DNA from 2 places in the Brachybacterium sp. J153 genome. Region 2 is predicted to be linked to the other one. Evidence: riboswitches for the same ligand, from Rfam matches in the RefSeq annotation. Region 2 holds a riboswitch; the other holds the start of a gene.
What was found. Region 2 has a riboswitch for thiamine pyrophosphate ahead of V1258_RS05635 (bifunctional hydroxymethylpyrimidine kinase/phosphomethylpyrimidine kinase). Riboswitches for the same ligand answer to the same signal wherever they lie in the genome.

Region 1 (7,534 bases), on a different contig from region 2:
CCTGCGCAATGTCCTCATCCAGTCCCAGGCCTCCTCCTCCGGGATGGACATGGCTTCGATGGACAGCACCGCCGCTGCGCAGAGGATGGGCGAGCTGCTCAAGTACTCGATGATCGTCGTCTCCACGATCCCGCTGCTCATCGCCTTCCCCTTCCTCCAGCGCCACTTCATCAAGGGCGCGACGCTCGGTGCCCTGAAGAGCTGACACGTCGCCGCCTGCCTCGCTCCGCTTCTCCCGCTCCGTCCCACCCACAATGCACACCGTTACAAAGGAGTTCCGTCATGCTTTCTCGTCGTCGATTCACCCTCTCAGCCACCGCCCTCGGAGTCACGATGCTGGGCGTCGCTGGCTGTTCCCGCCCCTCGGAGCGCACCACCGATGACCTCTCCTCCGAGGTCGGACTGACCGACTCGGGCCTGCCGATCGTGACGGAGGAGCTGACCCTCACCTTCGGCGGCGCGAAGTCTCCGCTCGCACCGGACTACGAGTCGATGGAGCTGGTCCAGACCTGGAGCGCTGACTCCGGGATCGAGATCGCCTGGAACAACGAGCCCGACGAGGTCTGGGGCGAGAAGAAGAACCTGCTGCTGGCCAGCGGTGAGCTCCCCGACGCCCTCTTCAACACCGGGCTCTCCGATGCCGAGGTCGCCAAGTACGGGGCCAATGGCACCCTGATCGCTCTGGAGGACATGATCGAGGAGCACGCCCCCACCCTGGCGGGGATCCTCGCGGAGCGTCCGGACATCAAGGCCGCGATCACGGCGTCGGACGGCCACATCTACACCCTGCCCTCCGTGGAGGAGATGGGGCTGGTCGAGTTCCCAAGCATGCTGTTCATCAACACGGACTGGCTCGCGGAGCACGATCTCGAGATGCCCACCACGGTCGAGGAGTACCACCAGGCGCTGCTGACCTTCAAGGAGAACGGGCCCAGCGGGGTCCTCCCGCTGTCCTTCCTCGACGTCGGGGGCATCGCCGACCTGATCGCGGCGATCGGCGGCCAGGCCGACAACCCCGACCATCGCATCGTGCAGGACGGGAAGGTCCTCTTCACGGCGAACACTGACGGCTTCCGCGACGCGATCGCGGAGCTGCACACCTGGTACGGCGAGGGCCTCATCGACCAGGAGGCCTTCTCTCAGGACTACGTCAAGTTCGTCGCCAAGGGCAAGGCGGAGCCGCAGTCCCTGGGGTCGTTCTACTTCTGGGAGGTCCCTGAGGTGGTCGGGCCCGAGCGTGCGGGAAACTACGCGATCGTGCCGATCTTCCCGGGCCCGGATGGTGTCCAGCGTGCCTGCGTCGCCAACAACCAGGAGATCAACCGCGGCGCCTTCGCGATCACTCGCACCAACCAGTACGCTGCGGCCACTCTGCGCTGGGCGGACATGCTCTTCGATCCGGTGATGAGCGCACAGGCCAACTGGGGACCGATCGGGGTCTCGCAGCAGATCAACGAGGACGGTCTGCTCGAGCAGATCCCCGTCGGCGAGGGCGAGACCGAGCAGGAGCGCCGCGTGAAGGTCGCCCCGGGCGGCCCGAAGATCATCACGGCGCAGGATTTCGAGACGGTCGTGCTGGCCGAGCCGCGCGCCGCCGAGCGCCAGGCCCAGATCGCCGAGTTCTACGAGCCCCACCGCGCCAACGAGAAGTACCCGCCGGTGATGCTCTCGGTCGATGAGCTGAATCGGATCAGCACCATCGAGACCGACATCAGCACCCTGGTCACCGAGAAGATCGCCACCTGGATCGTGCGGGGCGGCATCGAGGAGGAGTGGGACGCCTACGTCAACCAGCTGGAGACGATCGGCCTGCCCGAGGTGATCGAGGTCTACCAGGCCGCCTACGACCGCTTCACCGCGAACTCCTGACGCCCCCGACGCCTCGGAGCCACGACTCCTGCCCTACCCGCCTCCCGAGAGAGATCATGAACTCGACTTCATCGCCCGTTGCGCTCACCGACATCCACCGCCCGAGGTTCCATCTCACCGCGGAGGACACCTGGATGAACGACCCCAACGGCCTCATCCGGCACAAGGGCATGTGGCACGCGTTCTTCCAGAACAATCCTCTCGGGAGCACGTGGGGCAACATGTCCTGGGGTCACGCGATCTCGCGCGACCTGGCGACCTGGACCAACCTGCCCGTCGCACTGCCCTTCTCCGAGACGGAGATGATCTTCTCCGGAAGCATCGTCCACGATCACGAGAACACCTCCGGCCTCGGCACCCCCGGGGGAGAGGGCCCGCTCGTCGCGTTCTACACCAGCGCCTTCACGCAGACCCATCCCACGACGCCGGGCATACAGGCCCAGTCGATCGCCTACTCCCAGGACGACGGCGCGACCTGGACCTTCTATGCGGACAATCCCGTTCTCACTCGTGATTCGGAGAACTTCCGCGACCCGAAGGTGTTCTTCCACCGGGAGAGCGGCCGCTGGATCATGGTCGCGGTCGAGGCCCTCGACCACAGCGTCCATTTCCATGCCTCTGATGATCTGCTGGCCTGGGAGCCCATCTCCGTGTTCACCCACCCAGGTCTCGATGGCGGCATCTGGGAGTGCCCCGATCTGCTGCGCGTGCCGAGCCCTGACGGCGGGGAGGACTCATGGGTCCTCGTGCTCAGCACCAATCCCGGCGGCCCGGCCGGCGGCTCCGGCACCTACAGTCTGATCGGGCGCTTCGACGGTCGCCGCTTCACGGCCGAGACGACGCCGCAGCCGCTGGACCTCGGCCCGGACTGCTATGCCGCGGTCTCCTTCTCCGGTGTCGAGGGGGATCCGGTGCTCCTGGGCTGGATGAACAACTGGGCCTACGCGGAGCAGACCCCGACCAGTCCGTGGCGCTCGTCGATGACGCTCCCCCGTACGCTCCACCTCGAGCGGGCGGCCGACGGCACGCTCCAGGTGATCCAGCACCTGGTCATCCCCGAGGAGATCCGGACGCTCGATCTCGAGGTGCCGGCAGCCTCCGCGGTGCTGGCGGATCTTGATGCGGAGGAGCCGTTCCGGCTGCGCGGAGAGCTGCCCACCGCCTCCGCGCACCGGCTGGTGCTGCGTTTCGGCGACGGCGGGCGTGATCGCGATCTGGTGCTCGCCATCGACTCCGAGGGGCACGTCTCCTTGGATCGCAGCAGCGCGCATGAGGAGCCGTTCGCCCCCGAGCACACGCACTCCCAGCCCTACGCTTCGGCACGGGCCGGGGCCACGGTCGCCTTCGATCTCGTCGTCGACCGCTCGTGCGTGGACCTCGAGCTCGACGGTGGCCGCGCCCTGATCTCCCAGCAGATCTTCCCAGGTGCTCGCACGGTCACCGTCCTCACCGAACCCGCGGCATGAGCGAGCCCACCGCTCTGGTCATCGGGGAGGCTCTGACCGACATCGTCCACGAAGAGGACGGCACGGTGCGGTCTCGGCCCGGGGGCAGTCCCGCGAACGTCGCCGTGGGTCTCGCGCGGCTCGGAGTCCCCGCCGAGCTGCTTACCCGCCTGGGCACCGACGTGAACGGCGACGCTCTGCGCGAGCACCTCGAGCAGTCGGGCGTGAGGCTGCGCGAGGCCGGCACTGAGCCCCCGGAGAGGACGTCGACCGCCGAGGCGCAGATCGGTCCGGATGGCGCGGCGACCTACCGCTTCGACATCGAATGGGACCCCGGGGAGATCCGGCTCGACCCGGTGCGCCTCGTCCACACCGGTTCGCTGGCGACGGCGATCGAGCCGGGCGCCGCCGCAGTAGAGGCAGCACTCTCCGCTGCACACCCGGGCACGCTCCTCAGCTTCGACCCGAACGTCCGGCCGTCGCTCGGCCTGCCTGTGGCCGGCATCCGCAGCCGGGTGGAGCGCTTCGCCGACCGGGCGCACGTCGTGAAGATGAGCGATGAGGACCTCGAGTGGCTGTATCCCGCCGAGCCCCTCGTCGATGTCGCGGACCGGATGCACGCGTCGGGGGTGGCGCTGTTCGTCGTAACCCGTGGCGCCCAGGGCTGCACGCTCAGCACCCCGCACTGGACCGCCGAGATCCCGGCGCTGCCGGTCACCGTCGCCGACACCATCGGGGCGGGCGATGCGTTCATGTCGGGCCTGCTCTTTGCGATCCTCACCGCCGACGCGGATCAGGAAATCCGCGACGGCGCCGTCCCTCAGCAGGCCGCAGAGTCATGGGCCGCAACCGCTCTGCGCAGCGCCGCGATCACTGTGGGACGACGCGGGGCGGAGCCGCCGTTCCTCGAGGAACTGGTCGGGAGCTCAGCGCAGATCCTGCCCTAGACGGACGACGTGACGGGTGAGGCGGTGACCGCGCCTGACGCGCAGGCCGACCTCGGCGACACACCAACGGAGCCGGCCGTCCGGCGAGCAGGGCGCCCGACTGAAGTCCTCGTCGAAGGGCTCGGCGAAGGACCAGACGTAGCTGCGTCGAGGCGTGCGCCAGGTCGCCAACTCCGGCCGAGCGACGATCTCGTAGAGGTCGAGGTCCTCCCAGCGAGCCAGCTCGCCGCGGGCCAGTGCACCCTCGGACACCTCGGTCGCCGCGGTCGAGAGCACTCCCTCGTACTCTCGGGGGAACTGCACCCCCGCGAGCGCGCTGCGAGCCAGCAGTTCGTCGTACGCGAGCATCGACTCGACGCCGCCGCTCAGCGCCTCGGCCGTGCTCCTCTCCTCCGGTATGCCACCGTCACCGATCGCGGTAAGCGGTAAGAAGACCACGTCACGAAGCTGCGGGATCCGCCCGCCCTAGACGCCGACCTCCGGGACCCACCCCGCGGCGGCCCGCAGCCGAAGCGCGATCACTGCGTCTGCACCGTTAAACTCCCAGGTCGCCTCGACGATCGCCCACACCTCCCGCCGCTGGGCCTGCCCGAGGCGCGTCCCCCGCCCGCTGCGGGGCACGCACAGGTTCTGATCCAGCTCGAGCACGCGGTGCGGGGGATCACCTCACGGTATTCGTCGACGAGGAACCCCTGCGTGGCGGTCCGGCGGCCGTCGCGGACGCCTCGGACGCGACCGCATGCGTCTGCTACGGTCTTCGCCGATCCCTCGGGTGCCCGTCGCAACGGGCTGAGATCGAACTGTCGCGGTTCGAGCACCGACCGAACCTGCCCCGGGTCATGCCGGCGAAGGAAGAAGGAGAGCGACTGCATGTCTGCACGCCCTGAGAACTACCCCACCCACAGCCTCGGCCATCTCGAGGACCCCGCGCACGGCCTGCGGGTGCCCGTCACCCGCATCGCCCAGGACCCCTCCCCCGACGGGACGGCCAACCCGCCGCTGGAGGTGTACCGCACCGCCGGCCCCGGCTGCGTCCCGGAGGAGGGCCTGCCGCCGCTGCGCGAGGAGTGGATCCGGGGCCGCGGCGACGTCGAGGAGTACGCGGGCCGGGCCCGCGATCTGTCCGACGACGGGCGCGAGGCGGTGCGCCGCGGCGAGGCCAGCGCCGAGTGGCGCGGCGAGACCCGGCCCCCTCTGCGCTCCCTCCCGGGCCGGCGCGTCACCCAGATGCACTACGCCCGTCGCGGCGAGATCACCCCGGAGATGCGCTATGTCGCGCTGCGGGAGGGCTGCGACGTGGAGCTGGTGCGCAGCGAGGTCGCGGCGGGCCGCGCGATCATCCCCGCGAACGTGAACCATCCCGAGGCGGAGCCGATGATCATCGGACGCAGCTTCCTGGTGAAGGTCAACGCGAACATCGGTAATTCGGCGGTGACCTCCTCGATCGCCGAGGAGGTCTCCAAGCTCGAGTGGGCCACTCGCTGGGGCGCCGACACCGTCATGGACCTCTCCACCGGGGACGACATCCACACCACCCGCGAGTGGATCCTGCGCAACTCCCCGGTGCCCATCGGGACCGTCCCGATCTACCAGGCGCTCGAGAAGGTGAACGGGGACGCGAACGCGCTGACCTGGGAGATCTTCCGGGACACCGTGATCGAGCAGTGCGAGCAGGGCGTGGACTACATGACGATCCATGCCGGGGTGCTGCTGCGCTACGTGCCGCTGACGGCGAACCGGGTCACGGGGATCGTCTCGCGCGGCGGCTCGATCCTGGCCGGCTGGTGCCTGGCCCGGCACCGGGAGAACTTCCTCTACGAGCACTTCGACGAGCTGTGCGAGATCTTCGCCCGCTACGACGTCTCCTTCTCCCTCGGCGACGGGCTGCGGCCCGGCTGCCTCGCCGATGCGAACGACGCCGCGCAGTTCGCCGAGCTCGACACCCTCGCCGAGCTGACCCATCGGGCGTGGGAGTACGACGTGCAGGTGATGGTCGAGGGCCCGGGGCACGTGCCGCTGCACCTGGTGCGCGAGAACGTGGAGCGCCAGCAGGAACTGTGCGACGGCGCGCCGTTCTACACGCTCGGCCCGCTGGTCACCGACGTGGCGCCGGCCTACGACCACATCACCTCCGCCATCGGCGCGACGGAGATCGCCCGCTACGGCACCGCGATGCTCTGCTATGTCACGCCGAAGGAGCACCTGGGGCTCCCGGATCGCGATGACGTGAAGACCGGGGTGATCACGTACAAGATCGCCGCTCACGCGGCCGATGTCGCGAAGGGACATCCCGGAGCCCGCGAGCGAGACGACGCCCTGTCGAAGGCCCGCTTCGAGTTCCGCTGGCGGGACCAGTTCGGGCTCTCGCTGGATCCGCAGCTGGCCGAGGAGTACCACGACGAGACCCTGCCGGCCGAGCCCGCGAAGACCGCGCACTTCTGCTCCATGTGCGGGCCGAAGTTCTGCTCGATGAGGATCTCGCAGGACATCCGCGACACCTACGGCGACGCCGCCTCCCAGGAGCGGATTGCCCAGGAGGGCATGGCCGAGAAGTCGCGGGAGTTCCGCGAGCACGGCAGCACCGTGTACCTGCCGACGCCGCAGTTCTGATCCCCGTCCGCCCGCGGAGCGCGCCGCGGCGCGCGCGGGGCTCGACGGCCGGGGGCGGGGGCATGCACAGTCGCCGTCGCACCCGGCCGCCGGCCGGTCATCGGCCCGGGGCCGGCCGGCTTTCCCCACGGTCGGCGGGCATCACTCCGGTGACCTCGCCGTCCCGGAGGACACCGGACCGGTCTGGCGCCGCGACGTTCTCTACCGGAGGACGGATCTCGAGGTGCGCCGCCTCGTCGGCAAGACGCCGCTCAGCATCGCGGCGGACAAGATCGCCTACCCGGCCATCCGCTGGGCGGCTATCGCGGCGCGACTGCGGGAGCAGGGCGCCCCCACCCCGCTCGACGGCACCGGCGTCGCCTGCGAGGTCTACCCGGGCGCCGCTCTGGCCGCATGGGGTTTCGGAGCCGTGCGCTACAAGAAGGCGAAGGGATCACAGGAGCGCGGCGAGCTCGTCGAAGCGCTCGACGCACGCTGGCCGTGGCTCGATTGGGCAGGGCACCAGGGCCTGTGCGCAACAAGCGACGACGCGCTGGACGCGGTGATCGCCGCGGTCGTCGCGCGCGAGGTGTTGCACGGCCGGGCGGTCTCTCCGCCTACCGAGCTCACCGCAGCCGCGGCGGACGAGGGATGGATCTGGTTGCCCGCGCAGGATTGAGAATC
Region 2 (7,534 bases):
AGCAGGACGGTCTGCGTGAACTGCTCGCGGGTGAGACCGACGGCGCGCTGCACCTCGCGTCCCACCTCGTCGAGGCGGCTCGCGATCACCTCGGAGCCCGACCCGGAGCCCGCGGCGTCGGCGATCGCCGCGGGCAGCGCCTGCGGGGAGCCGATCCGCCACAGGACGGCCTTGGCCTGCTCCTTCGTGGTGCCGCTGCCGCGCAGCTTGGGACGCTGGAACTCGGGCTGGCGGCGCACGCGGTGCAGGCCGGAGCTGGTCTCGAAGACGAGGTCGACGACGCTCGGTGCGGTGGGCGCGGCGAACTGGGAGCGGATCCGGTCGGCGCTCGTGGCGCTGCCGGCGACCTGCCCGTAGAGCGCGTAGACGATCGCGTCGAGGATGGTGGACTTGCCGGAGCCGGTGGGGCCCTCGAGGAGGAAGGTGCCGCTCGCGCCGAGGGCCGCGAAGTCGATCTCGACGGTCCCCGCGAAGGGGCCGATGCCGGTCAGGCGCAGGTAGTGGAGCTTCACGAGGCCTCCTGCTCGCGGCGGACGGCGGCGTAGGCGCGCTCGAGCACGGCGTGCTCGGCGTCGGTGGGGTCGCCGCCGGTGACATGGGCGAGGAACTCGTCCATCACTTCGAGGGGGTTCTGTTCTCGGCGCACCACCGGGGTGCCCTCGCGGGCGGCGCGGCCCTCGGGGGCGTACTCGGTGAGCAGCAGGTGCGGGAAGGCCTCGCGCAGCTGCTCCTGCAGGTGGGCGGGGCGGGCGGGGTCGGTGACGACGGCCTTGAGCCAGTCGCCGGCGTGCTCGGTGCGGTGGGCGAGGATCTCCTCGAGGGTGCCGCGCAGTTCGGTGAGTCGGCGCGGGACGGGGGTCTCGACCCGGCGCACCTGGGCGGTGGTGCCGGGGGCGCCGAGCTCGACGAGCAGCACGGACTTGCGGTGGCTCCGCTCGGAGAAGGAGAAGGCGAGCGGGGAGCCGGAGTACCAGGCGGGCGCGCCGACGAGGGCGGTGAGGTCCTGGCAGCCGTGGAGGTGGCCGAGCGCGAGGTAGTCGAGCCCGGCCAGGACCCCTGCGGGCACGGAATCGACGCCGCCCACGGAGAGGTCTCGCTCGGAGTCGGAGCCCTCGCCGCCGGTGACGAAGGTGTGGGCGAGGACGACGGTGCGGGCGCCGGGGCGGGTCGCGGCACGCTCGCGGACGCGGTCGAGCGCGGCGCGGGTGACGGCCTCGTGGCTGCGGGCGAGGGGCTCGCCGCCGGGGCCGGCGAGCTCGGCGCGGGCGCGGTCCGGCTCGAGATAGGGCAGTCCGAAGACGAGGACCTCGCCGTGCTCGTCCTCGACACTCACGGGGTGTTCGAGGCCGGGGAGGTCGGTGAGGAGGTGGATGCCGCCGCGCATGAGCGAGCGACCGAAGCCGAGCCGCTCGGGCGAGTCGTGGTTGCCGCTGGTGAGGATCACGGTCGCGCCCGTCGCGGCGAGGCGGGCGAGGGCCCGGTCCAGGAGGGTCACGCTGCTCACCGCGGGCACCGCCCGGTCGTAGACGTCGCCGGGGACGACGACCACGTCGACCTCTTCGGCCTCGACCAGCTCGACGAGCCAGTCGAGGAAGGCGGCCTGGTGCTCGTGCAGGTCGACCTTGTGCAGGGTGCGGCCCAGGTGCCAGTCCGAGGTGTGCAGGATCTTCATGTCTCCGAGCCTAGGGGCGAGGTGCGACGAGCGAGGGCGGGCGCGCGCGGGCGCGCGGGGTCGCGCGATCAGAAGGGCGGCGGCCCGGCGTCGCCCCATCCCCCGAGCGGGGGCTCGAGCGGCGGGTAGGGCGGGGGCTCGAGCGGGGGGCAGGGAGAAGCGTCGGCCGACGGGCGCGGGTCGAGCAGCTCGGCGATGTCCCAGTCGGGGGGTGTCTCGTCCTCCCCTCCCCCGGGATTCGGCGCCGGCTCCCCGGCGTAAGTGCCGCGGAGGAAGCTGGACCAGGCGGCGGTGAGCCCCTCGACCATGCGCAGGCTCGCCACGTCCAGGTCGTCGATCACGGTCACCGCGTCTCCGGCGCCGCCGATCCGCCAGCGGGTGCGGCCCGGTTCGGTGGGGCCGGTGGGGATCCGGACGGGGTCGAGGAGTCCGGTGGTCTTGTCGAGGTGGTGCTGCCAGCACAGGAGGTGCAGGTTCTCGAGGTCGGTGGGCCCGCCCGCGCCGGGGGTGCCGCGGCGGCACTCCTCGAGGTGGTCGCACTCGGACGCCCACGAGCTGGGGCGGGTGCAGCCCGGCACAGCGCACTGGGCGCTGCGCAAGCGCAGGTGCTCGAGCATCGCCGGGGTGGGCGTGTACCGCTCGGCGGGCAGGGGCAGGAAGGCCCCGCTGCAGGGATCGGTCAACACGCGGTACCAGACATCCGCCGAGCCGGCGAGGCTGCGGGCCATCGACGGCGGCAACGGGGTCGTGCCCTCGAGCATGCCCGGCTCGTCCGACGCGCCGAGGAGCGTGAGCGCCGGGATCGTGATGTTGAGGCGGAAGCGCGGGGCAGGCACGTCGACACCGTCGGGGTCCAGCTGTGCGGAGGTGAGCAGAGCGAAGCGCAGGCGCGTGAGCGACAGGGCGCGACCGCTCTCGAGGACCGTCCCCTCCGGGTCATGCGGGATCGGGGCACCCTCGCGGAGGGCGGCGCGCTGGGCGGCCTGGAGGGCGCGGGCCGTCTCGTCGAGCTCCGTGAAACAGGCGAGGATGTCGGGGATCGGACCGGTGATCTGCAGGATCCCGACGCCCGGCTGCGGCGACGGGAGCAGCTCGACGGACCGCTCGAGACAGGATTCCGGATCGGGGCGATCCTCCCGCTGACGGAGCAGCTCGATGAGACCTTTCAGCAGGGTGAAGAATCGTTCCGAGGTGATATCCGCGAACCAGGTGGAGAGGATCTCGTCGAGCTGTCGACGGGAATCGTCCGACAGGCTTCGAGATCCTTTCAGGATCCGCTCGAACCAGGCGGCGGAGATCTCCCCGGAGTCGAGCCGAGCGAGCGCTCGCGGGAGCAGATGGACGGCCTGGTGCGCGTCCCGGAGACGCCATCCCGCGGCACCGCGGGTCACGCGGAGGGCGAGGGCGGCGCGCAGGGTGTCGACCTCGTTCACCTCCTCGCACTCCTCGTACTCTCCCTCGAGCTCGTGGAGCGCGGCGAGGGCGCGGTACTGGCTGACGAGAGCTCGGGCGGCAGCCCGCTCGGCATCCCAGACGCGCTGTGATGCCGCGCTGAGCTGGGGATCATCTGCGCAGCCACCGCGAGCCGGGAGGGCCTCGCGAGTGCCGGGAGTGCGACCGGAGACGGCGCGCAAGCGCAGCGGGAGAGAGGCGAGCAGGTCAGGATCGACGGGCGCCAGACCGGCGGCCGAGGGCGCGACCGCGGCCCCATCGTCAGCCTTCGGGGCGCGGGAGGAGGAACCCGACGAGGAGCCGTCGATCGGCACGATGCTCACCACGTCCACCCCCTCTGCATCCCCGTCGGGGAGGGCGCGGGACCCGCGCCGAGAACTCCCCCTCGAACACCTCCACCCTAATCCTCATCACCCACCTGGGAAATCCCTGCTCTCGCATTTGTGGATAACTTCGTCGCCACGGCGGGTGATCGACGAGAAACACCACGGGGGCCGAATCGTTCCTCCCCAGAACAGGGTTATCCACAGGGTTTTTCCCCATGTCGCGGCGGACAGGGTTTCGTGTGTCGGACCCCGGGTGTACAGGGGGCCAGGAGCGACAGCCGGCCGGTCAGTGGGCGGCACGAGCGGTGGCGGGCGGGCCGAGCGACGGTCCGGCACGCCTCCTGAGCCAGACGCCGCCGCGCGGCTCCGCGCCGTTCCCCTACACTCGGCCGCTGGACACGGGGTGCGCCCGAGGCGCTGAGATCACACCCGTGGAACCTGATCTAGTTCGTACTAGCGAAGGGATGTCCGCATGAGCTCGGATTCTCGCACCCTCTTTCCGCACGCCCGCACGGCCCAGCCCGCCCGCACGGCCCAGCCCGACCCCCGCCCCGCACCCGCCCTCCCCCGGGTCCTCTCGATCGCCGGGACGGACCCGACGGGCGGAGCCGGCACCGCCGCGGACCTCAAGTCGATCACCGCCGCGGGCGGTTACGGCATGGCCGCGGTCACCGCCGTCGTCGCGCAGAACACGCACGGCGTGCGCGACATCCACCTCCCGCCCGCCACCGTCCTCACCGCGCAGCTCGAGGCGGTCTCCGACGATGTCGAGCTCGAGGCCGTCAAGACCGGCATGCTTGGCACCGCCGAGATCATCGACGCCGTCGAGACCTGGCTCCGCGCGCATCCGCCGCGAGTGCTCGTCATCGACCCGGTCATGGTCGCGACCAGCGGTGATCGCCTCCTCGCCGGCGAGGCCGAGCAGGCGATGCGGCGCCTGTGCCGCCTCGCGACCGCCATCACCCCGAACCTCGACGAGCTCGCCGTCCTCACCGGCGAGGCCCCCGCGCGCACCGAGTCCGAGGCCCTCGCCCAGGCCGAGCGCTTCGCCGCCGAGACCGGTGTCGCCGTCGTCGTGAAGACCGGACACCTCGACACCCGCGCGATCACCACGACCTGGGTCCCCGCCGGCGGCGGCACGGGCCACGCGGTGCGGACCACCCGCGTCGACACCACCAGCACGCACGGCACCGGCTGCTCCCTCGCCGCCGCGCTCGCCACGCGGCTGGGCGCCGGCGACGACCCCCGGACGGCGCTCGCCTGGGCGAGCCGCTGGCTGCACGAAGCGATCCAGCACGGCGCGGCGCTGCAGGTGGGCGGCGGGAACGGGCCCGTGGACCACGGGCATCTCGGCCGCCGGCTCGCCGCGGCGGGATCCGCGGCACCATGGCTCGGCCCTGACGCGGTGCCGGCCCGGCTCGAGGCGCCGGCAGACCTCCACCCTGCCCCAGCCGACGGGCCCGCCCCCACCCACGGGTCCGCCCCGGCCGTCGCCCCCGTCGGCCCCTGGACCGCCGCGCTCTGGGAGGCGGGCGCGCCGCTCGCCGCCGCGATCGACGACTCGGGCTTCGTCGCCGCCCTCGTCGACGGCAGCCTGCCGGAGGAGCAGTTCAGCGTCTATCTCGCGCAGGACGCCCACTACCTGCAGCGGTACTCGCGGGCGCTGGCGGCACTGGCCGCCTCCGCCCCGGACGACGAGGCGCGTGCGTTCTGGTCGGCCTCCTCGCGGACCTGCGTCGAGACCGAGATGGAGTTACACCACAGCTGGCTCGCCCCCCGACCGGAGGCGGCGACGCTCCCCGTCGGCCCCGTGACCAGCGCCTACACCGACTTCCTGCTCGCCCGGGCGCTCGGCTCCCCGCACGTGGTCGGCGCGGCGGCGGCCCTGCCCTGCTTCTGGCTGTACGCGCAGGTGGGCGCGGGACTGCCGGAGGTCCCGGCGGATCATCCCTACCGGGACTGGCTACTGACCTACCGCGATCCGGACTTCGTCGAGGGGGTGCGCGGGGCCCTCGTCATCGTCGAGCGGGAGCTCGCCGTGGCGAGCCCCGAGGTGCGGGCAGACGCGGCGAGGGACTTCCTCCTCGCCTGCCGGCACGAGCTCGAGTTCTTCGAGCAGGCGCGCCGATGAGCGCGGCCACGGTCCCCACCGCCCCCACGCTCCCCGCGGAGGGACGGGCCGCGCTGCGAGCGGGGGTGGTCGGCAACTGGATCGACAACATCCACGTGTTCCTGCCGGTCACGGCGCTGGCCCCGGCGATGCTGGTGCTCGCTGGACCGTCGGCGACCGCGTCGACGGGGGCGCTGATCATCGTCGCGATGCTGCTGGGCCGGCCCGTCGGCGGGGTGGTGTTCGGGCGGATCGCAGACCGGCTGGGCCGCACCCGCACCACGAAGGTCGCGATCGCCGGGACCGCCGCGTGCGCGCTCGCGATCGCCGCCGTCCCGACGCACGAGCTGCTCGGTCCCGGCACCGTCGCCCTGGTGCTGATCCTGCGCTTCCTCGGCGGGATCTTCGTCGCCGGCGAGTACTCGGCGGCGATCCCGCTGGCCATGGAGTGGTCCGCGCCGCGCCGGCGGGGGCTGATGAGCGGGCTGATCCTGTCGATGGCGCCGTGGGCGCAGGCATCGATCGCCTTCGCGGTCGCGCTGCTGCTCGCCGCGCTCGGACCGGACCACTACGCGGTCTGGGGCTGGCGGGCGCTGTTCGTCCTCGGCGCCGCGCTGTCGATCGGGATGATGCTCTACTACCGGCGGCACGTGGTGGACGCGCCGATCCTGCACCGCACGACCACGGCCCCCGCGCCCACCGCCCCTGCCCCGTCGGCCCCGCGCCCGGGCCTGCGCAGCCTGCTCGCCGGAGGCTGGGCGCCGGCCTTCTGGCAGGCGTTCGTGCTGATGACGGGGCTGTGGCTGCTCACCGACTCGACGGTGCTGCTGCTCACGGCGCGGCTCGCGACCGACTCGAGCCTCTCCCCGGAGGCGGTGCCGCTCGCGATGGGCGTCGCCGCGATCGCGCAGGCGCTCGCGATGGCGGCCGCGGGGCACGTGTCGAGCCTCGTCGGCCGACGCCGGCTGCTGGTGGTCTGGGGAGCGGTGGCCGCCGTGCTCGGTCCGGTGCTGTGGTGGGCGGCGGTGCACGCCCCGACCCTCGCCGCGGCGGCCCTCCTCGCCGCGCTGCTGCAGGTCGCGACGGTCTCCGCCTACGGACCGATCGCCGCGTACCTCTCCGAGCGGTTCCCCGCGGCGGTCCGGTCGACGGGCTACGGCTCCGCCTACAGCCTCTCGCTCGTGCTGCCGGCGCTGTACCCCTTCTACGTGCCGGCGCTCGAGCCGCTGCTCGGCCGGGACGGGACGGTGATCGGCATGGTCGTGCTCGGCGGGGCGCTCGTGGTGCTCGGCGCGCTGCTCGGGCCGCGACTGTCCCCGCGCGACCTCGACGCCGATCTCGACACGGTCGCGGAGCGGGGTCGGCGATGAGCGCGGTCCCTCCTCCCGACCCGCTGCTGGAGTCCGTCCGGCCGGTGCTCGCGGCGGTCCGCGAGCGGGTGCCGCTCGTGCACTGCCTGACGGCGACCGTGTCGATGGGCCTGGTCGCGGACGGTCTGCTCGCCGCGGGCGCCCGGCCGATGATGACCGAGACGCTCGCCGAGGCGCCCGTCGTCACCACCCTCGCCGACGCCCTGCTCATCAACCTCGGCACTCTCTCGACCGATGCGATGGACGGGATCCCCGCGACGGTCCGGGTCGCGCGCTCGGACGCCCGACCCTGGGTGCTGGATCCGACGGCGATCGGGATCGCGCCGGTCCGCACCCCGCTCGCGCGGCGGCTCCTCGGCGAGCGGCCGACGGTGGTGCGCGGCAACGCCTCGGAGATCCTCGCCCTGGTCGGGGAGGGATCCGGGGGTCGCGGCGCCGACGCGACCGACGCCGCGGAGACCGCCGAGCGGGCCGCGGCACGGATCGCGGAGCGCACCGGCGGCGCGGTCGCCGTCTCCGGGCCGGTGGACCTGCTGGCCGGCGTCGGCCGACGGGAGCGGGTCGCGCGCGGCTCCGCCCTGCTCGCGCGGGTCACGGGCACCGG

Region 1: it holds a riboswitch for thiamine pyrophosphate, as region 2 does, so the genes downstream of both, thiC (phosphomethylpyrimidine synthase ThiC) here and V1258_RS05635 (bifunctional hydroxymethylpyrimidine kinase/phosphomethylpyrimidine kinase) in region 2, are expected to answer to the same signal.

The regions. Positions count from the first base shown of each region.
Region 1 covers NZ_JAZDCH010000026.1:8,936-16,469, reverse strand. The annotation lists gene V1258_RS12710 (carbohydrate ABC transporter permease) at 1-205, shown strand, start outside; gene V1258_RS12705 (sugar ABC transporter substrate-binding protein) at 283-1,869, shown strand; gene V1258_RS12700 (glycoside hydrolase family 32 protein) at 1,926-3,335, shown strand; gene V1258_RS12695 (carbohydrate kinase family protein) at 3,332-4,261, shown strand; gene V1258_RS12690 (hypothetical protein) at 4,241-4,699, opposite strand; gene V1258_RS12685 (hypothetical protein) at 4,727-4,909, opposite strand; TPP riboswitch at 5,022-5,132, shown strand; gene thiC (phosphomethylpyrimidine synthase ThiC) at 5,132-6,871, shown strand; gene V1258_RS12675 (DUF429 domain-containing protein) at 6,789-7,529, shown strand.
Region 2 covers NZ_JAZDCH010000010.1:15,672-23,205, reverse strand. The annotation lists gene V1258_RS05650 (SMC family ATPase) at 1-512, opposite strand, end outside; gene V1258_RS05645 (exonuclease SbcCD subunit D) at 509-1,672, opposite strand; gene V1258_RS05640 (HNH endonuclease signature motif containing protein) at 1,741-3,447, opposite strand; TPP riboswitch at 3,840-3,932, shown strand; gene V1258_RS05635 (bifunctional hydroxymethylpyrimidine kinase/phosphomethylpyrimidine kinase) at 3,923-5,581, shown strand; gene V1258_RS05630 (MFS transporter) at 5,578-6,930, shown strand; gene thiM (hydroxyethylthiazole kinase) at 6,927-7,534, shown strand, end outside.